4 regions of the Comamonas sp. NyZ500 genome follow, and region 1 is predicted to be linked to each of the others. Evidence: predicted binding sites of a transcription regulator. Region 1 holds the regulator's gene; each other region holds the start of a gene.

Region 1 (4,135 bases):
ACCCCTCTGGGTCTGCAAGCCAAGGCCGTGATGGACGCCGGCCAGCTGGTCAGCGACGATCTGATCATCAACCTGGTCAAGGAACGCATTGCTCAGCCCGACTGCGCCAAGGGTTTCCTGTTTGACGGCTTCCCCCGCACCATCCCCCAGGCCGATGCCATGAAGGCCGCCGGCGTGAAGCTGGACTATGTGCTGGAAATCGATGTGCCCTTCGACGCCATCATCGAACGCATGAGCGGCCGCCGCAGCCACCCCGCCTCGGGACGTACCTACCACGTCAAGTTCAACCCTCCCAAGGTGGAAGGCAAGGACGATGTGACCGGTGAAGACCTGGTTCAGCGCGAAGACGACAAGGAAGAAACCGTCAAGAAGCGCCTGGACGTCTACAGCAGCCAGACACGTCCTCTGGTGGACTACTACAGCAACTGGGCCAAGGCCGATGCAGCAGCGGCCCCCAAGTACCGCGCCATCAGCGGCACAGGCAGCGTGGAAGAAATCACCGAACGCGCTCTGGCCGCTCTGGCTTCCTGATCGCCCTGATCACTCGCTCATGGAGCCTTGCCGACTTTCGCGGCCAGGCATCTCTGGGCAAAAAAGGCCGGTGTCTTCACCGGCCTTTTTTGTTTTTGAAGCTCGCGCTCCCGGCCTTCCGGCCGGCGGGATAGCTGCACCAAGGATGGCATTGCAGCCATCAATATTCATAGCTGCCTGCGCCTAAATTCATTGAACTTCAGACCCAAACACCATAAATACTCTTTATTAACGCAGGCCAGAAGCTCTCATAATAAGAGCATCAATCCAATGCGTGAGGCCAGCCCATCAGCTCCAGCATCAGGCTGATTCTGGCCTTGACCGCCGGCAGGCTGCTCACACGGCCATCCTGCGCTCCCTCGGCCTGCACCACCTGCCCCTCCTCGCACCGGGTCGTGATGCGCAAAGCCATGTCCTGCGCCTGCGCCCAGTCCAGCGCCGGCCCCAATGCCTGATGGACCGTGCCATTGCCCGTGCCCACCACCACCACGGCACGCACGCCTTCCGCATGCCAGGCCTGAACCACCGCCAGCGCAACGGCACTGTTGCAGCCGGCATGACTGTGCAGCAGCTCCACCAGGGGCCAGTGATCTGCGGGCGGTAAAGCGATTGCAGTGGAGCTGGCCGCAACGACCGGCAGCCCGCCCGTTGCCCAGCGCAGCCGCCCCTCTTCCACCCAGCCCAGCGGACCGGCGCCGCTGCCATCAAAGGCATCCACACGGTAGGGATGCACCTTGCGCACCTGGCGTGCGCTGAACACCCGGCCCGCCACCACGGCAAGCACACCGCGGCCAGCAGCCTGCGTATCGGCCGCACAGGCCACGGCATCACGCAGATTGCCCGGGCCGTCGGCCGAAATGGCTGTGGCCGGGCGCATGGCGCAGGTCAACACCACGGGCTTAGTCGGGCGCAGAACGCATTGCAGAAACCAGGCGGTTTCCTCCAGGGTGTCGGTGCCGTGGGTGATGACAATGCCGCTCACATCATCACGCGCGAGCAGCTCTGCACAGCGCAGCGCGAGTGCATGCCAGGTGGCGTGATCCATATCCTTGCTGTCCAGCTGCGCCAGCTGCTCCGCCTGCAGAGATGCAGCAGCAACGCGCTCCAGGTCCGGCACAGCCTGCAGCAGCTGAGCCACGCCCAGCTGGGCCGCACGGTAGCCCACGCTGGCGCCAGCCTGCTCTGCGACACCGGCAATCGTGCCACCGGTGCCCAGGATGACGATATTTTTGTCACGTTCCACTTGCAGTCCTCTTCAAACTGATTAAAAATACAGGTACTGGATGAACACACAGTATTCATCATCGACCGATCAAGGAATGCCCATGGACCACCCCAAGCTCACTCCCCGCCAGCAGCAGATTCTGGACCTCATCCAGTCCACCATCGCTCGCACGGGTGCGCCCCCTACCCGGGCCGAGATTGCCAGTACCTTTGGCTTCAAGTCGGCCAATGCTGCAGAAGAGCATTTGCAGGCACTGGCGCGCAAGGGCGTCATCGATCTGGTCAGCGGCACATCGCGCGGCATTCGCCTGCGCGCCGATACCGTGCGCACCATCAATGCGGCACGCGGTGCCAGCTTTGCGCTGCCGCTCACGGCCCTGGCTCCGCTGGTGCTTCCCCTGGTCGGCCGCGTCGCTGCCGGCTCGCCTATTCTGGCCCAGGAACATATCGATCAGAGCTATTCGGTCGAACCCAGCCTGTTTGCCGCCAAGCCCGATTACCTGCTCAAGGTGCGTGGCATGTCCATGCGTGACGCGGGCATCATGGACGGCGACCTGCTGGCGGTACAGGCTACGCATGAAGCGCGCAATGGCCAGATTGTGGTGGCCCGCCTCGGTGATGACGTTACCGTCAAGCGCTTCAAGCGCACGCCTCAGGGCATCGAGCTGCTGCCCGAGAACCCCGACTACAAGATCATTCACGTCGATCCTGAAGAGCCATTCGCCATCGAAGGCCTGGCCGTAGGCCTTATCCGCAACAGCATGTTCATGTAACGGGCAGACGGCGTCCCTCCGTCTATGCAGCGCAGGCACTGAGCCTCTTTCCCTCACAAGCCCAGGCAGTAGGCGCGAAGCCGTTGAGCTTCGCCCTGGGCGGAGCTTTGCCGAAAGAATGCAATCCTGCCCTTATCCATGCCGCAAGGCCATCAAAAGGAGTTGCCAAATGGGATTCGCCACATCACTGCAGACTTTGACACGCCTGACTCTGAAGAGCCTGCCTGCCACGCTGTCGCTCAGCCCGAACTTCAGCTCCGATGACGCAAGCAAAGCCGCTGCAGAACCCGTATCGCTCACAAGCAACCGTCCAAAGGCGAAGCAGATCAGCATTCCGGTCATGCGCGCCAACCGCGGCCGCAGCCGCAGCCGTCTAGGCAGCAAAACGCTTTATCCTCAGGCCATTGCAGCGACCCCAGAGCTGCAGTCGCTAGTAACCGATGAGTCGACACAAGCTGCTGCTCCGCGACTTCTCAAAATCGTGCAGCGAGAACCGCGCAAGCAGCCCGAATGCCTGCTGATCTGCGGACGCATGGCCGATGTCTGCGCCGCGCTAGAACGTATGGCACTCCATGAGCAAACAGCGCCGCAAGTCTGAAGCACAGTGAGGTTTGACTGCCTGCACTTATGCAGCCCGAGCCCGACCCGCGATAGGCCTGCAGGAGATGCAACAAAGCTTCCATATGCATCCAACACAAAGCCATCTCAACACTCTTGGCCTATCGGCCGGCAGATATGGCGCCAGACAACTTTGCCAACAGTGCATAGGCAAAAAACTCGATACCGCCAGAGCAGGCCCTCTGTATTTGCGCCGAACGATCTGGATCGCCATGTAAATTTTTTGCTGATGTTCTGCCTGGGCCTGTCCGCGGGACGCATTTCGCACAATGCCTCGCAGCCTTCAGAACTCCTTGTCAGGCGCGAATATCCGTCAGAACGGATACCCGGATCAGGGTATTGCGGCACCTCTTCGACAGTGGAAACATTCATATACACATGTCAACGAGGGCGTCTTATGAGTGCCTACCGCAAGCTCTTGCAGCACATACAGGCCAAAGACGCCAATGGAAACCTGCGCCTGATTCTGGTCTATCAGAGTTTTGATGAGGTCGACATGCCACACGGCATCTCCATACGCCCATCTGCCATTTACTTTGAAACTTCCGATCACCAAGAGGTCAACTGGCTCAATCCACAACAGTTCGAGATAGAGGCCACTGGCGAAATCCTCAATCGCGTTCCTCCTTCGCCCGAGGAATGAGACAACTCGACGCGACCGCCCCTCGTTACAGAGTCTTACCTCCTGTCTACAACTCTGCTGCATTCAAGAACTAGGCATTGCGCAGCTCGAAATATTGGAATAGATTGATTCTCAGGCACATCTTCCGGCATCAGGAGGCTGAACATGTTCAAGCACCTGCTCATTCCCACCGATGGCACCAAACTGTCAGAGGCTGCCGTGCGTGCTGGCGTTCTGCTTGCACGTGAACAAGGTGCCAAGGTGACTGGCCTTTATGTCATGCCCGATTACCGCGCCATCATCTACGGCGCAGACGCGCTGTTGACATACAACAGCGCAGAGTTCGAGCGAAGTGCCAACAGCGATG
Region 2 (4,135 bases), on a different contig from region 1:
TCCGTGCTCTCTGCCGTGGAGGGTATGAGTATTGCCACGCCGGAGTTCGAGCATTTCATCGTACCTATCACGATAGGCATACTGATCGGACTGTTTTCCATTCAGATGAAGGGCACCAGTGTGGTGGGGAAGCTGTTCGGCCCGGTCACCATTGTCTGGTTCCTCTGCATTGCCTGGGCGGGCGTGGCCAGCATTGTGCAGACGCCCATGGTGCTGCAGGCCGTCAACCCGCTGCATGCGCTTCGCTTCGCCGTGCAACACACGGACAAGGCCTTCTTTCTGCTATCGGCAGTGTTTCTTGCGATGACAGGTGCCGAAGCTCTTTATGCCGATATGGGCCACTTCGGCAGCCGGGCCGTGCGTCTGGGCTGGTATGGACTGGTGTTTCCGGCTCTGATGCTCAATTACTTCGGCCAGGGCGCCTTGCTGTTGCGCGATGCGACTGCGGCCAGCAATCCCTTTTTCTTGCTGGCCTCGCCGTCCTGGCTGCTGATTTTTGTGGTGTTGGCCACGGCCGCCACGGTGATTGCTTCGCAGGCGACCATCTCGGGGGCCTATTCCATGACGCTGCAGGCCAGCCGCCTCGGTTATCTGCCGCGTGTGCGCGTGCTGCATACCTCCGATCAGGAGCAGGGCCAGATCTATATCCCTAGCGTGAACTGGCTGATGCTGCTGGCCGTGATCGCGCTGGTGCTGGCCTTCAAGTCCTCGGGAGCGCTGGCGGCGGCCTATGGCATTGCCGTGTCGGGCACCATGCTGATCACCACCATGCTGGTGGGCTTTGTGGTCTATCTGGGGCGCAGCCGAGCAAGAGCCGTGACACTGGCGGCGCTGGCCTGTTTTGCGGTGCTGGAGATAGGCTTTTTTGCCTCCAACCTGACCAAGCTGGAGCAGGGCGGCTGGCTGCCGCTGACTCTGGGCGCCATCATCTTCATCGCGCTGACCACATGGCGCGACGGTACCCAGTTGGTGGCCGAACATCGCCGTCGCCTCGATATCCCCATGAGCGATCTGATGAGCTCGCCCATGAGCGGCGTGCCGGTGGTGTCCGGCACGGCCGTCTATCTGACCTCCGACCCCAAGCTTGTGCCGAATGCGCTGTTCCACAATCTCAAGCATTTCAAGGTCATGCATGAGCAGACGGTGTTTCTCCACGTGATCAACGAGAACACGCCCTATGTGCATGATGGCGAGCGCCTGCAGCTGAAGCCCATGTGCAATGGGGTCTGGGCACTGGACATGCATTTCGGCTTTCGCGAGCAGCCTGATATTCCGGCGGCGCTCCAGCGGATTGCGCCGGACGTCGATGGCGAGATACCGAACCTCGACCCGATGACGACCAGCTTCTTTGTGGCCAGGGTGCAGGTGGTGGACGGGCCAGGCGGTCTCTCGGCCTGGCGCTGCGCGCTGTTTGGCTGGATGTCTCGCCAGTCGGCCAGTGCGGCGACTTATTACAAGTTGCCAGCCAACCAGGTGGTGGAGCTGGGCACGCAGGTCGTGCTTTGACGGCTAGGTATGGCTAGCCAGACAGGCGCTGGCTGCTATCTTTTTAGAACGTTACTCGTCCAAAGCGTCCAGAGCGCGAGCCGAGTAGACCATGGCGGCGCCCGCATTCAAGGCCACGGCCACACCCAGGGCTTCGGCGATTTCTTCCCGGCTGGCACCAGCTGCCTTGGCAGCCTTGGTATGCACGGCAATGCAGCCGTCGCAACGCGTGGTCACGCCCACGGCAATGGCAATCAGCTCGCGCGTCTTGGCATCGAGATGGCCGGTCTTCCTGCCTGCACCGGACAAGGCCTTGTAGCCCTCCATGGTGCCTGGGCTCAACTCGGAAAACTCTCCCAGCCTGCCCGCCAATTCCTTGCGGTATTCGTTCCAGTCCAGCATTGCCTGCTCCTTGTTGAATGAAGCATTGATTGTGTGCCACTGTCACAGAGCATTCAAGTCGCAAGCGTTTCGTCCGACGATCGGCAGTACTGGGTTCGGAGGAGCCTGCAGGGATTTGTGGGCTGTATGAAAATACAGGTTCATTGTCGGCATCCAGCCGTCTTTTCACCGAGCATTTTGTGAGCGTCACCGTGACCGCATCCCAGGCCGCCATTCTTGCGCCGCACCGCTGCTACTATCTGCACAACTTCCAGCAGGCGCTGGATTGGCTGGCGCAGCGCTATGGAGATCTGCTCAGCGAGCAGGAGGCTGATTTCATCGCCGGCTTTGCGCGCTTGCCGCAGAACTCCAGGGCGCTGCTGGTACGAATGCTGATGCGGCGCGGGCCCTGGTTTCGAGCTAGCAAGCTGGCCTATGAGGAGATTCCGGTGACGGTCGATGCTGCAGCGCCCTTGCTGGAGCGTGGCTGGCTCAGTACCACCGAGCCCATGGAGGCGGTCGAACTATTCGGCTTGCACACCAAACCCGAGCTGCTGCAGATCTTGACTGGCTTTGAGTTGTGCTCCTCCATGCGCAAGGCCGAGATGCTGCAACTGCTGGCTGAGAGGCAACCCGAGCCTCTGCCGTATGCTGTCTGGCATCCCGAGGCCGTGGAACCTGTCTGGCGCGTCATGGTGGGTGAGCTGGGAGAGCGTCTGAGGCTGATGTTCTTTGGCAATCTCTACCAGGACTGGTCGGAGTTCGTGCTGGCCGACCTCGGTATTTTTCGCTACGAGCCGGTGACGCTGGATGCTGACTCGCGCGCATTTCAACGCCGCGAAGATCTGGACTTCTATCTGGAGATATCGGCCCGGCGTCGGGATCTCGACGAAGGCGTGGAGCCGGCACAATTGCTGCCTGCGCTTATTGAAAATCATAGCGAGAACCCATGGTTGGACATGCGCCGGGCCAAGGTTCTGCTGAAGCTTGGCCAGATGTGCGAGAGGCGGCAGGACTGGCCGCTGGCGGCTCAGGCCTACACGGCCAGCCGCTATGCGGGTGCACGCCACCGTCATATTCGCGTGCTGGAGCGCATGCAATGCTTTGATCAGGCGCTGGCTCTTGCCAGTCAGGCGCAAGCCGCGCCTGAAAGTGAGGAGGAGCGCCAGCGTGTGGCGCGCATGCTGCCGCGTCTGAGCCGCAGCCTGGGACTGGGGGCCGTGGGGCGCCAGCCAGCTCTGGCCCCGGCCGTGGCGGCCCTGCGCAGCGATGTGCTGCTGGACCGACCCGCCCAGCCCATGGCGGTGGAGTACGCGCTGCAAGCCCATTGGCATAGCGTCGATGCGCCTGTGTTCTATGTGGAGAACGCGTTGGTTAACTCGCTATTCGGTCTGCTGTGCTGGCCCGCCATCTTTGCGCCGCTGCCGGGGGCGTTTTTTCATCCCTTTCAGAGTGGGCCGGCCGATCTGGGTGCACCGGATTTTGTGCTGCGCCGCCAGCCGCTGTTTGATGCCTGTCTGGCCGAGCTGGAGGACGGTCGCTACCGGGCCACGATTCGCCAGCGTTTTGCCGACAAGCAAGGGGTTCAGTCACCATTTGTGTTCTGGGGCTCATTGACGCAAGAGCTGCTGGAGCTGGCGCTGGATTGCATGCCTGCCGTCCATCTGCGGAGTCTGTCCGCGCGGCTGTTGCTGGACCTGAAGGCCAACCGCACCGGCTTTCCCGATCTGGTGCGCTTCTGGCCTCTGCGGTCCGATGCCGGCTCACGCTACGAGCTGGTGGAAGTCAAAGCGCCGGGTGACAAGCTGCAGGACAACCAGATTCGCTGGTTGGCCTATTGCAAGGAGCAGGGCATTCCTGTGCGCGTCTGTCATGTGCAGTGGCGCGACGAAGGTGGCACGTCATGAAACCTGCGCTTAGCGTGGCAGTACGCGCGCTGTGCGAGTTCACGGCGCGCGGCGGCGATCTGGATCTGCGTTTCACGCCCGCGCCCAGTGCGCTGGAGGGCATGGAAGGGCATGTCGTGGTGCAGAAACGGCGTGAAAAAGTGGGCGGCTACGAGACGGAGCTGGCGCTCCGCGGCCGGTTCGAAGAGCTGCAGGTTCGCGGCCGGGCCGATGGCTTTGATGCCGTCAAGCAGCAACTCGAAGAGATCAAGACCTACCGGGGCCGGCTTGACGGCGTGCGCCCCCATCATCGGGCCTTGCATTGGGCCCAGGCAAGGGTCTACGGTCATTTGCTGTGTCAGGAGCGCGGTCTTGAGCGGATC
Region 3 (4,135 bases), on a different contig from region 1:
AGGCCGTGCCGCCCTGTCCGCGCAGCGGCTGCAATGCCGCATCGCCGCCCCCGGACTCCGAGGGGCCAGCCTGACAAGCTTGCGCAAAAGCACTGTCCAGCCGCACCAGCAAGACCTCGACTCCGCCCCAAAGACGCTGCACCATGCTGGTCTCCATGAGCAAGGCATCTTCGAGCAAGGCCACACGCGGCGAGAACTCCAGCGCCCACCAGCAGGAACTCTCGGGCACCGGGCTTGACTCGCTCAGGCAGGCCAGAGGCCAGGCCATCCAGTGCTCTGCACTGCCCATCTCATGCCTCCGTCATCCAAGGCGAGGCCGTTGCAGGAGCGGCGGCTGTCATGCGTCCTTGCATGAGCATGGCAGCCTCCTCGCTCTGGCGCGCATGTCTTTGGGCCTGCGCCTGCAGCACGGGCTGCCAGGCCCACTGCGAAAGCGCGAGCTGTATGGGGCGCTCCAGCAAAGGTCCACGGCGCTTCAGTATCTGTATCCGCAAACCCGGCGCCTGCTGGGCAGCGGAGTCTGCCGTAACTCTCTCCAGTCTCAACCGCAATGCGGCGGAGGAGCTGTGCGGCTCGGCCTGCAGCTCCTGCCATAACCACAGAGGCCGGCCCTGCGAAGCGGCGGCCAGCTGCAAGCGGCGCAGCGTGGACGCGGGAAGTTCGGGCAACCAGGCCAGCACCGCCAGCACATCCCGGCAATGCAGAGCCTGCTCGCAGGCCCAGGCCAGATCCTGGGCACTGCGCCCCGGCTGCACCGCGCACAGCCGCTTCGCGTCAATACCGGCGGCCTGCAAGGCCGGGGCAAAAGGCAGATAGGGTGGCGCCACCAGCACCAGTTGCCCCATCCGCGAATCCCCGACTGAAGCCGCATGCTGCCGGACACGGGCGGCCAGCGCGGGCAACAGCAAGGCCCACTCCGCATGACAGTGCGCAGGTTGCTGCAGCTCAATCAAGGCATTGCCGGGCCAGCCGCCGCCCGGCAGCTCGGCATCCAGCGCAGCATGGCCGCTGGGCCAGACCTGAGGGCCGGCGCCGGCCTGCCAGTCCGTGCCGCGCCAGACACCTGGAATCCGTATGGCGGACAAAGGCGGGCTGCCCGCAACGGGCAGACCCGGCCGCACGCCCTGCTCTGCACCTGTTTGCTGCCGGACAGACTCCGTCATGCCGGGCGGTGAGCCAGGATGGGCCAAGGATGTCAGGGGCTGGGTGTACATGCGAAAGCTCTTGAATACTGTACAAATATACAGTCGTTCAAGTTTCCGCGCAAAACAAGGCCTTAATATCGGCAGCAGATACGGTCGACTCTTGTAGATCGGACGTCGTGCGCTATCAAAAATACTTTTTCAGGATGGCGCAAGCAGACGCAGCAAAGCACGCCGCGCTGCGACGTGATGCACAGAGTTTTGAAGAAATACCGGTTTGGCACCTGTCAATCAAGCGCCTGCAGCTATCAAACTTGAGGCCGGCCGTCCCGGGCGGAACTCGCAGTCAATGCCCTCAATTGAGCGACTGCCTGTCGGCATTCATGGCCGAGCTGCGGCCTGCCTGCGGCATCAACTGAGCACAGGCCTCGCACCATTCGGCCACGGCGACTTCCAGCGTGGAGCCGCCCTGCCCCAGCGTGGGCCAGCGGCGCAGGCAGTCGTTCATGATGGCCTGCAACTGCCACAGGGCCTCGCGGTTGACCAGGGCCAGCTCGCTCATGCCCAAGGCGTCGTCCTTGAAATAGCTCAGCACGTCCAGCTGCTGGCTGGGGTGAGAGCCTGCCTCAGCCAGCTGTTTCTGCAGTTGCGCAAGACTGGCTTCCACGGCCACCGCCGCCTGCGCATCGGGCATTTGCTGCCAGTGCTCGGGAAACTCGCGCCTGAGTTCGCTCCATTTGCGCAGCGCAGCCTCCAGGGCCGCAATGCTGTGGGAGAACTCGGCCTGCAGCGGCGCCAGCGGCTTGCCGGGACTGATTTCGTCGTAGAGCAGCGGCAGAATCAGGTGCACCAGATCGGCCGGATAGCTCTTGTGGTTCATGCGCAGCATGAGCGACAGGCGCTGGCCCGGCATGTCCGTGAATTTCTCGAAGAAGGCCGAGACCACCTCGGCCAGCAACAGCACCTGACCCATGGGAGAAATGGCGTTGCCCTTGATGCCGCGCGGATAGCCGGAACCATCCATGCGCTCATGGTGCTCAAGCACGGCGATTTCCACGGCGCGCGAATACAGTTCTGTGCTGCGCACCACCAGCATGGCGGTGACGGAATGCGCGACCAGATGCTTGCGCTCCTCGCCGCTCAAGCGGTGGTCCGGGTCGGTCCAGACCGGGTCCATATAGAGCATGCCCACATCGTGCAGCAGCGCGGCCGTGGCCAGCGGCACGCATTCGCGCTCGGTCCAGCCGTTCTTGAGCGCCAGAAAGATCGCCACCAGCGTCATCTGCAGGCTGTGCTGGTAGAGGTCGCTGCGCTGCTCGCGCATGACGGTGAGCTTGAAGGCAATGGCCTGGGGCAGCAGCAGACTCTTGATCGGCGCCAGCAGACGCTCGATACCGCCGATGGACGCCACCATGCGATGCAGCAGATCGACCTGTTCGCATTGCTGACGCGCCAGGCTGACCAGGGATGCCACATCGACCAGGTCGCCCGTGATCAGGTTGGCATCGATGGGGTCACGCAGCTTGTGCATGACCAGACGGTCATAGAGACGACTGTCAACACGTGTGCCTTTGTCCACCAGTTTCATGCCCTTATCGGTATAGATTGCATCGCCTGTCATGACCTCCGTATGCTCGGCCATATCGGTGACTGCGCGCAAAAAATGTACATCGGTCTCGTGCCCCTGCGCACCAGCGTTCTCACTCATCAAAGCGCTCTTTTTCTGTCTGCTCAATCAAACTCAATTGTTGCAGATTGCAATAATTTGTGGGCCACAATTAAAGCAAAAACAGCTTACATCGCTTGCCCTATCGACTCCGGCAGCTATTAATTCTGCCAATGCTGCAGAAAAAGGCATGAAAAAGAACCGCCGCAGCGGTTCTTGCCTGGGAGCGCAGCGCCGCTTATTTCAGCAGCGTCACACCAGTCTTGGACTGGATCTCGTCAAAGCTAACGCCATCGGCCAGTTCCACCAGCTTCAGGCCTTCGGGTGTCACGTCCATCACACCCAGATCGGTGATGATGCGATCCACCACGCCCAGACCCGTCAGCGGCAGGGTGCAGCTGGGCAGAATCTTCAGGTCGGTCGTGCCGTCCTTTTTCTTGGCCACATGTTCCATGAGCACGATGACGCGCTTGACGCCCGCCACCAGGTCCATGGCGCCGCCCATGCCCTTGACCATCTTGCCGGGAATCATCCAGTTGGCCAGATCGCCTTTTTCGGACACCTGCATGGCGCCCAGAATGGACAGATTGATCTTGCCGCCGCGAATCATGGCAAACGACTGATCAGAGCCGAAAATGGCCGAACCGGGAAGCGTGGTCACGGTCTGCTTGCCGGCATTGATCAGATCGGCGTCGACCTGGTCTTCGGTCGGGAAGGGGCCGATGCCCAGCATGCCGTTCTCGGACTGCAGCCACACTTCCTTGTCGCCCGTGTGGTTGGCCACCAGCGTGGGAATGCCGATGCCGAGGTTGACGTAGAAGCCGTCTTCGAGTTCTTGGGCCGCGCGCGCGGCCATCTGGTCTTGAGTCCAGGGCATAAGAGCCTCCTGAATAAATCTTGATTGACGTTATTGGTAGTCGCCGGAGTCGATCATGGGCTGCAGGTGCGAAATCACACCATCGAGCAAGTGCAGCAGATCGACGCTCTGGCCGTCTTCGAGCCGTTTGAGGACCATGTCGCGAGCCCCCACCTGGATGCTGGTTTCGCGGTAGCGCACAACGGGGTCGGTTCCCCAGTCGTCGCTCACCATATGCCAGTCCATATCGTCCATTTCGCAGCTCAGCGCGTCCCCCAGCACCACACCCAATCCTCGGGCCAGCAGCAGGTTGTCGACCGACACCAGGCCACGATCGAGCAGCGGCTGCAGCTGCGCCAGGCCAGAGCGGTCCATGCTCCAGTCGCTCAGCCCCAGTTCACGGGCCGCAACCTGGCACACCAGCAAGCGTTCGCGCTCCAGTTGCTCCAGCTCCTGCGCAGCCAGCGCACG
Region 4 (4,135 bases), on a different contig from region 1:
CTGGGCCTCTTCGCTCACATCGGTGGGAACTGTCAGCACCTGCGCCCCCAGGGCCCGGCATTGCTCTGCCACGGCTTGCAGATTGCCGGCATTGCGCGCGGCCAGCGTCAGCTGCAGCCAGCTGCCATGGGTTTGTGCCAGCTGTCGGGCCATTTCGGCGCCTATGCCGTCCGAAGCTCCGGTGATGATGATGCGGGCCATGCTCTCTCCCGGCCATGCCGCCCGGGCAGCTTGCCCAAGAGCTCAGAAGCAGGCCCAGACCTGGTCTGCCAGTGTGAGCATGAATTCCGGTTGCAGATACAGGGCAAACACCGCCAGCAGCAGCACGAGCACGGCACACCAGATGGAGATGCGTTGCCAGAGTTTGAGCTGCATGGTGGTGTCTCCGGTATCAGGCGGCGCTGGGCGCGCGGCGCACAATGGCTGCCTCGCGCACGGGCAGGTTGACGATGGCGGCAAAAATGCCCAGGGCAATCGAGATGTACCAGACCATATCGTAGTTGCCGTTGATATCGTAGAGATAGCCGCCCAGCCATACGCCCAGGAAGCTGCCGATCTGGTGGCTGAAGAAGACAAAGCCGCCCAGCATGGACAGATGCTGCACGCCGAAGATCTGGGCGATGGTGGCATTGGTCAGCGGCACGGTGGACAGCCACAGAAAGCCCATGGCGGCGCAGAAGGCATAGACCGACCAGGGCGACAGCGGTGCCAGCAAAAAGGCCACGGTGGCCACCGAGCGCAGACCGTAGATGCCCGACAGCAGGTAGCGCTTGGGCAGCTTCTGGCCCAGATTGCCGGCCAGATAGGTGCCGAAGATATTGAACAGGCCGACCAGGGCCAGCGAATAGCTGGCCACATGGGGCGCCATGCCGAAGTCCTTCAGATAGCTGGGCATGTGCACGCCGATGAACATGACCTGGAAGCCGCAGACAAAGTAGCCTGCCATCAGCAGCAGAAAGCTGGGGTAGGTCCAGGCTTCCCTGAGCGCCTGGCCCACGGTCTGCTCGCGCTTGATGGGCGTGCTGCCGCCAAAGCCCGGCTCGCGCAGGCCGAAGGCCAGGGCGGCAATCAGCAGCGCGAACAGCGCCAGTATCAGCAAGGCGTTGGACCAGCCGAACTGCGCGATCAGTTTGCCTTCCACGGGCACCATGAAGAACTGACCAAACGATCCCGCTGCCGCGGCCACGCCCATGGCCCAACTGCGCCGCGCCACGGGAATCTGCCGGCCCAGCACGCCGTAGATCACGGCATAGGTGGTGCCGGCCTGGGCTGCGCCGATCAGCACGCCGGCGGTCAGCAGGAACACTGTGGAACTGGGGGACAGCGCCATGCCGACCAGACCCAGCGCATAGAGGATGGAGCCGCCGATCAGCACCTTGAAGGCGCCGATGCGATCGGCCAGCATGCCGACAAAGATGCCCAAGATGCCCCAGGACAGGTTCTGCACGGCAATGGCCAGGGAAAAGTTCTCGCGCGTCCAGCCCATCTCCTGGGTGATAGGTTGCAGCCACAGGCCGAAGCCGTGGCGTATGCCCATGGAGAGCGTGACGATGGCGCCACCGCACAGAAGAATCTGCGCCATGGACATGGGGGCTTGAGTTGTCTTTGTAGTCATGCCGTGTGTGCGAAAAAAGGCTTGGGGTGCGGTCAACTTGTCACTTTAACGAAACAAGCTGTTTTGCGCCTGCACAGGCCGTCACATGCGTGGCAGGCTGCCCTGCCAGAATGCGTGACCGGCAAGCTGCGGCGCGGGAGCCGCAGCCTGGCAGAAAAAAATAAAAAGTGAGCGCTTTGCGCAATCCGTGTAATGGATATGGATTTGAAACTATCCATAACGCATGAATGGCAAGCGGTAAATGCTATTGTTTTCAGAGTATCCGCAGCGATGAAGACCCGGTAAAAACACGTTGCCAAGACAGATGTTCGGGCTTTGTGCAAGAGTATTGGGAGTAAACAACTGTGAATTTATCCAGCTCTCGCTCGGAGAGGCTACTACAATCCGCCCCCATGGCAGTCAAACCGTCCAACGAATATTCCGAAGGCTCGATCCGCGTTCTCAAGGGTCTGGAGCCTGTCAAACAGCGTCCCGGCATGTATACGCGCACCGACAACCCCCTGCACATCCTGCAGGAGGTGATCGACAACGCGGCCGACGAGGCGCTTGCCGGCTATGGCAAGAAAATCAAGTTCACCATGCACGCCGACGGCTCCTACAGCGTGGAGGACGACGGACGCGGCATTCCCTTCGGTCTGCACCCCGAGGAGAAGGCGCCCGTGGTGGAGCTGGTCTTCACGCGTTTGCACGCGGGCGGCAAGTTCGACAAGGGCAATGGCGGCGCCTACAGCTTCTCGGGCGGCCTGCACGGCGTGGGCGTGTCGGTGACGAATGCGCTGGCCACACGTCTGGAGGTGCAGGTGCACCGCGACGGCCAGGTGGCCACGCTGGTGTTCTCGGGCGGCGATGTGATCGAGCCGCTCAAGGTGCGCCCTCTGCAGGCCGGCGAGCGCAAGCAGGGCACGACGGTACGTGCCTGGCCCGATGCCAAATACTTCGAATCCTCGGCCCTGCCCATGGGCGAGCTGGTGCATCTGCTGCGCAGCAAGGCCGTGCTCATGCCCGGCGTGGCCGTCTCGCTGATCAATGAAAAGTCGCGTGATACCCAGAGCTGGCAGTTCAAGGGCGGTCTGCGTGACTATCTGGCGCAGAGCTTGCATGGCGAGCCCGTCATCCCCCTGTTCGAAGGCGAGGGCTTTGCCGACAAGAACAACGACAGCTTTGCCGAAGGCGAGGGCGCGGCCTGGTGCGTGGCCTTTACCGAAGATGGCGCGCCGCTGCGCGAAAGCTATGTCAACCTGATTCCGACCACGGCGGGCGGCACGCATGACAGCGGCCTGCGCGACGGCCTGTTCCAGGCCGTCAAGGCCTTCATCGACATGCACTCGCTGCTACCCAAGGGCGTCAAGCTGATGCCCGACGACGTGTTCGCGCGCGCCAGCTATGTGCTCAACGCCAAGGTGCTGGACCCGCAGTTCCAGGGCCAGATCAAGGAGCGCCTGAATTCGCGCGATGCCGTGCGTCTGGTCTCGGGCTTTGTGCGCCCGGCGCTGGAGCTGTGGCTCAACGAGCACGTGGACTGGGGCAAGAAGCTGGCCGAGATCGCCATCAAGGCGGCCCAGACCCGCCAGAAGGCGGGCCAGAAGGTGGAAAAGCGCAAGGGCAGCGGCGTGGCCGTGCTGCCCGGCAAGCTGACCGATTGCGAGAGCAAGGACATCGCCGTCAACGAGGTGTTCCTGGTCGAGGGCGACTCTGCGGGCGGCAGCGCCAAGATGGGCCGCGACAAGGAAACCCAGGCGATCCTGCCGCTGCGCGGCAAGGTGCTCAACACCTGGGAGGTGGACCGCGACCGGCTGTTCGCCAACAACGAAATCCACGATATCTCGGTGGCGATCGGCGTGGACCCGCATGGCCCCAATGACGAGCCCGACCTGTCCGGCCTGCGCTACGGCAAGATCTGCATTCTCTCGGATGCGGACGTGGACGGCTCGCACATCCAGGTGCTGCTGCTGACGCTGTTCTTCAAGCATTTCCCCAAGCTCATCGAGGCCGGCCACATCCATGTGGCGCTGCCGCCGCTGTTCCGGGTGGACGTGCCGGCGCGCGGCAAAAAGCCCGCCATCAAGGTCTATGCGCTCGATGCGGGCGAGCTCGATGCCATCATCGAAAAATGCGCCAAGGACGGCGTGCCGCGCGAGAAATGCCAGGTCAGCCGTTTCAAGGGCCTGGGCGAGATGAATGCCGAACAGCTGTGGGAAACCACGCTGAACCCCGATACGCGTCGTCTGCTGCCGGTGCAGTTCATGAATCTGGACTTTGCACAGTCGGAGGCCGTGGTCACCAAGCTCATGGGCAAGGGCGAAGCCGCCGCCCGCCGCGAGCTGATGGAGCTGCATGGCGATGCCGTGGAGGTCGATATCTAGGCGGGCGTTGCAACGCCTGCACTAGCGCTCACCAGCGGTCGATGGAGCCAGCCATGCACAAGCCCATGTTCGATGCCTCACCCAGCCAGCCGCCCGCGCGCGGCGGGTTCGCGTCCGTGCGCTTGCGACGTGCGGTGGTGGCGGCCCTGCTGGCGGG

Evidence for each region. The regulator LexA, encoded in region 1, represses DNA repair genes until DNA is damaged. The targets are predictions, from matches to a motif close to ACTGTATNNNNATACAGT.
Region 2: the regulator LexA is predicted to act here: its motif matches at 2,009-2,026, upstream of JAO85_RS02770 (VRR-NUC domain-containing protein).
Region 3: the regulator LexA is predicted to act here: its motif matches at 1,231-1,248, upstream of imuA (translesion DNA synthesis-associated protein ImuA).
Region 4: the regulator LexA is predicted to act here: its motif matches at 1,957-1,974, upstream of JAO85_RS05510 (DNA topoisomerase IV subunit B).

What each region holds. Positions count from the first base shown of each region.
Region 1 is NZ_JAEIJE010000007.1:167,961-172,095, reverse strand. Features, by position in the region: gene adk (adenylate kinase) at 1-531, shown strand, start outside; gene JAO85_RS13170 (asparaginase) at 794-1,774, opposite strand; gene lexA (transcriptional repressor LexA) at 1,857-2,528, shown strand; gene JAO85_RS13160 (hypothetical protein) at 2,647-3,126, shown strand; gene JAO85_RS13155 (hypothetical protein) at 3,544-3,789, shown strand; gene JAO85_RS13150 (universal stress protein) at 3,934-4,135, shown strand, end outside.
Region 2 is NZ_JAEIJE010000001.1:627,946-632,080, forward strand. Features, by position in the region: gene JAO85_RS02760 (potassium transporter Kup) at 1-1,506, shown strand, start outside; gene JAO85_RS02765 (carboxymuconolactone decarboxylase family protein) at 1,558-1,887, opposite strand; gene JAO85_RS02770 (VRR-NUC domain-containing protein) at 2,100-3,773, shown strand; gene JAO85_RS02775 (ATP-dependent DNA helicase) at 3,770-4,135, shown strand, end outside.
Region 3 is NZ_JAEIJE010000001.1:596,027-600,161, reverse strand. Features, by position in the region: gene JAO85_RS02665 (hypothetical protein) at 1-289, opposite strand, end outside; gene imuA (translesion DNA synthesis-associated protein ImuA) at 291-1,214, opposite strand; gene JAO85_RS02655 (HD-GYP domain-containing protein) at 1,498-2,850, opposite strand; gene JAO85_RS02650 (3-oxoacid CoA-transferase subunit B) at 3,047-3,685, opposite strand; gene JAO85_RS02645 (DUF3806 domain-containing protein) at 3,716-4,135, opposite strand, start outside.
Region 4 is NZ_JAEIJE010000002.1:414,393-418,527, forward strand. Features, by position in the region: gene JAO85_RS05500 (SDR family oxidoreductase) at 1-201, opposite strand, end outside; gene JAO85_RS25730 (hypothetical protein) at 244-375, opposite strand; gene JAO85_RS05505 (MFS transporter) at 392-1,588, opposite strand; gene JAO85_RS05510 (DNA topoisomerase IV subunit B) at 2,008-3,978, shown strand; gene JAO85_RS05515 (lytic transglycosylase domain-containing protein) at 4,032-4,135, shown strand, end outside.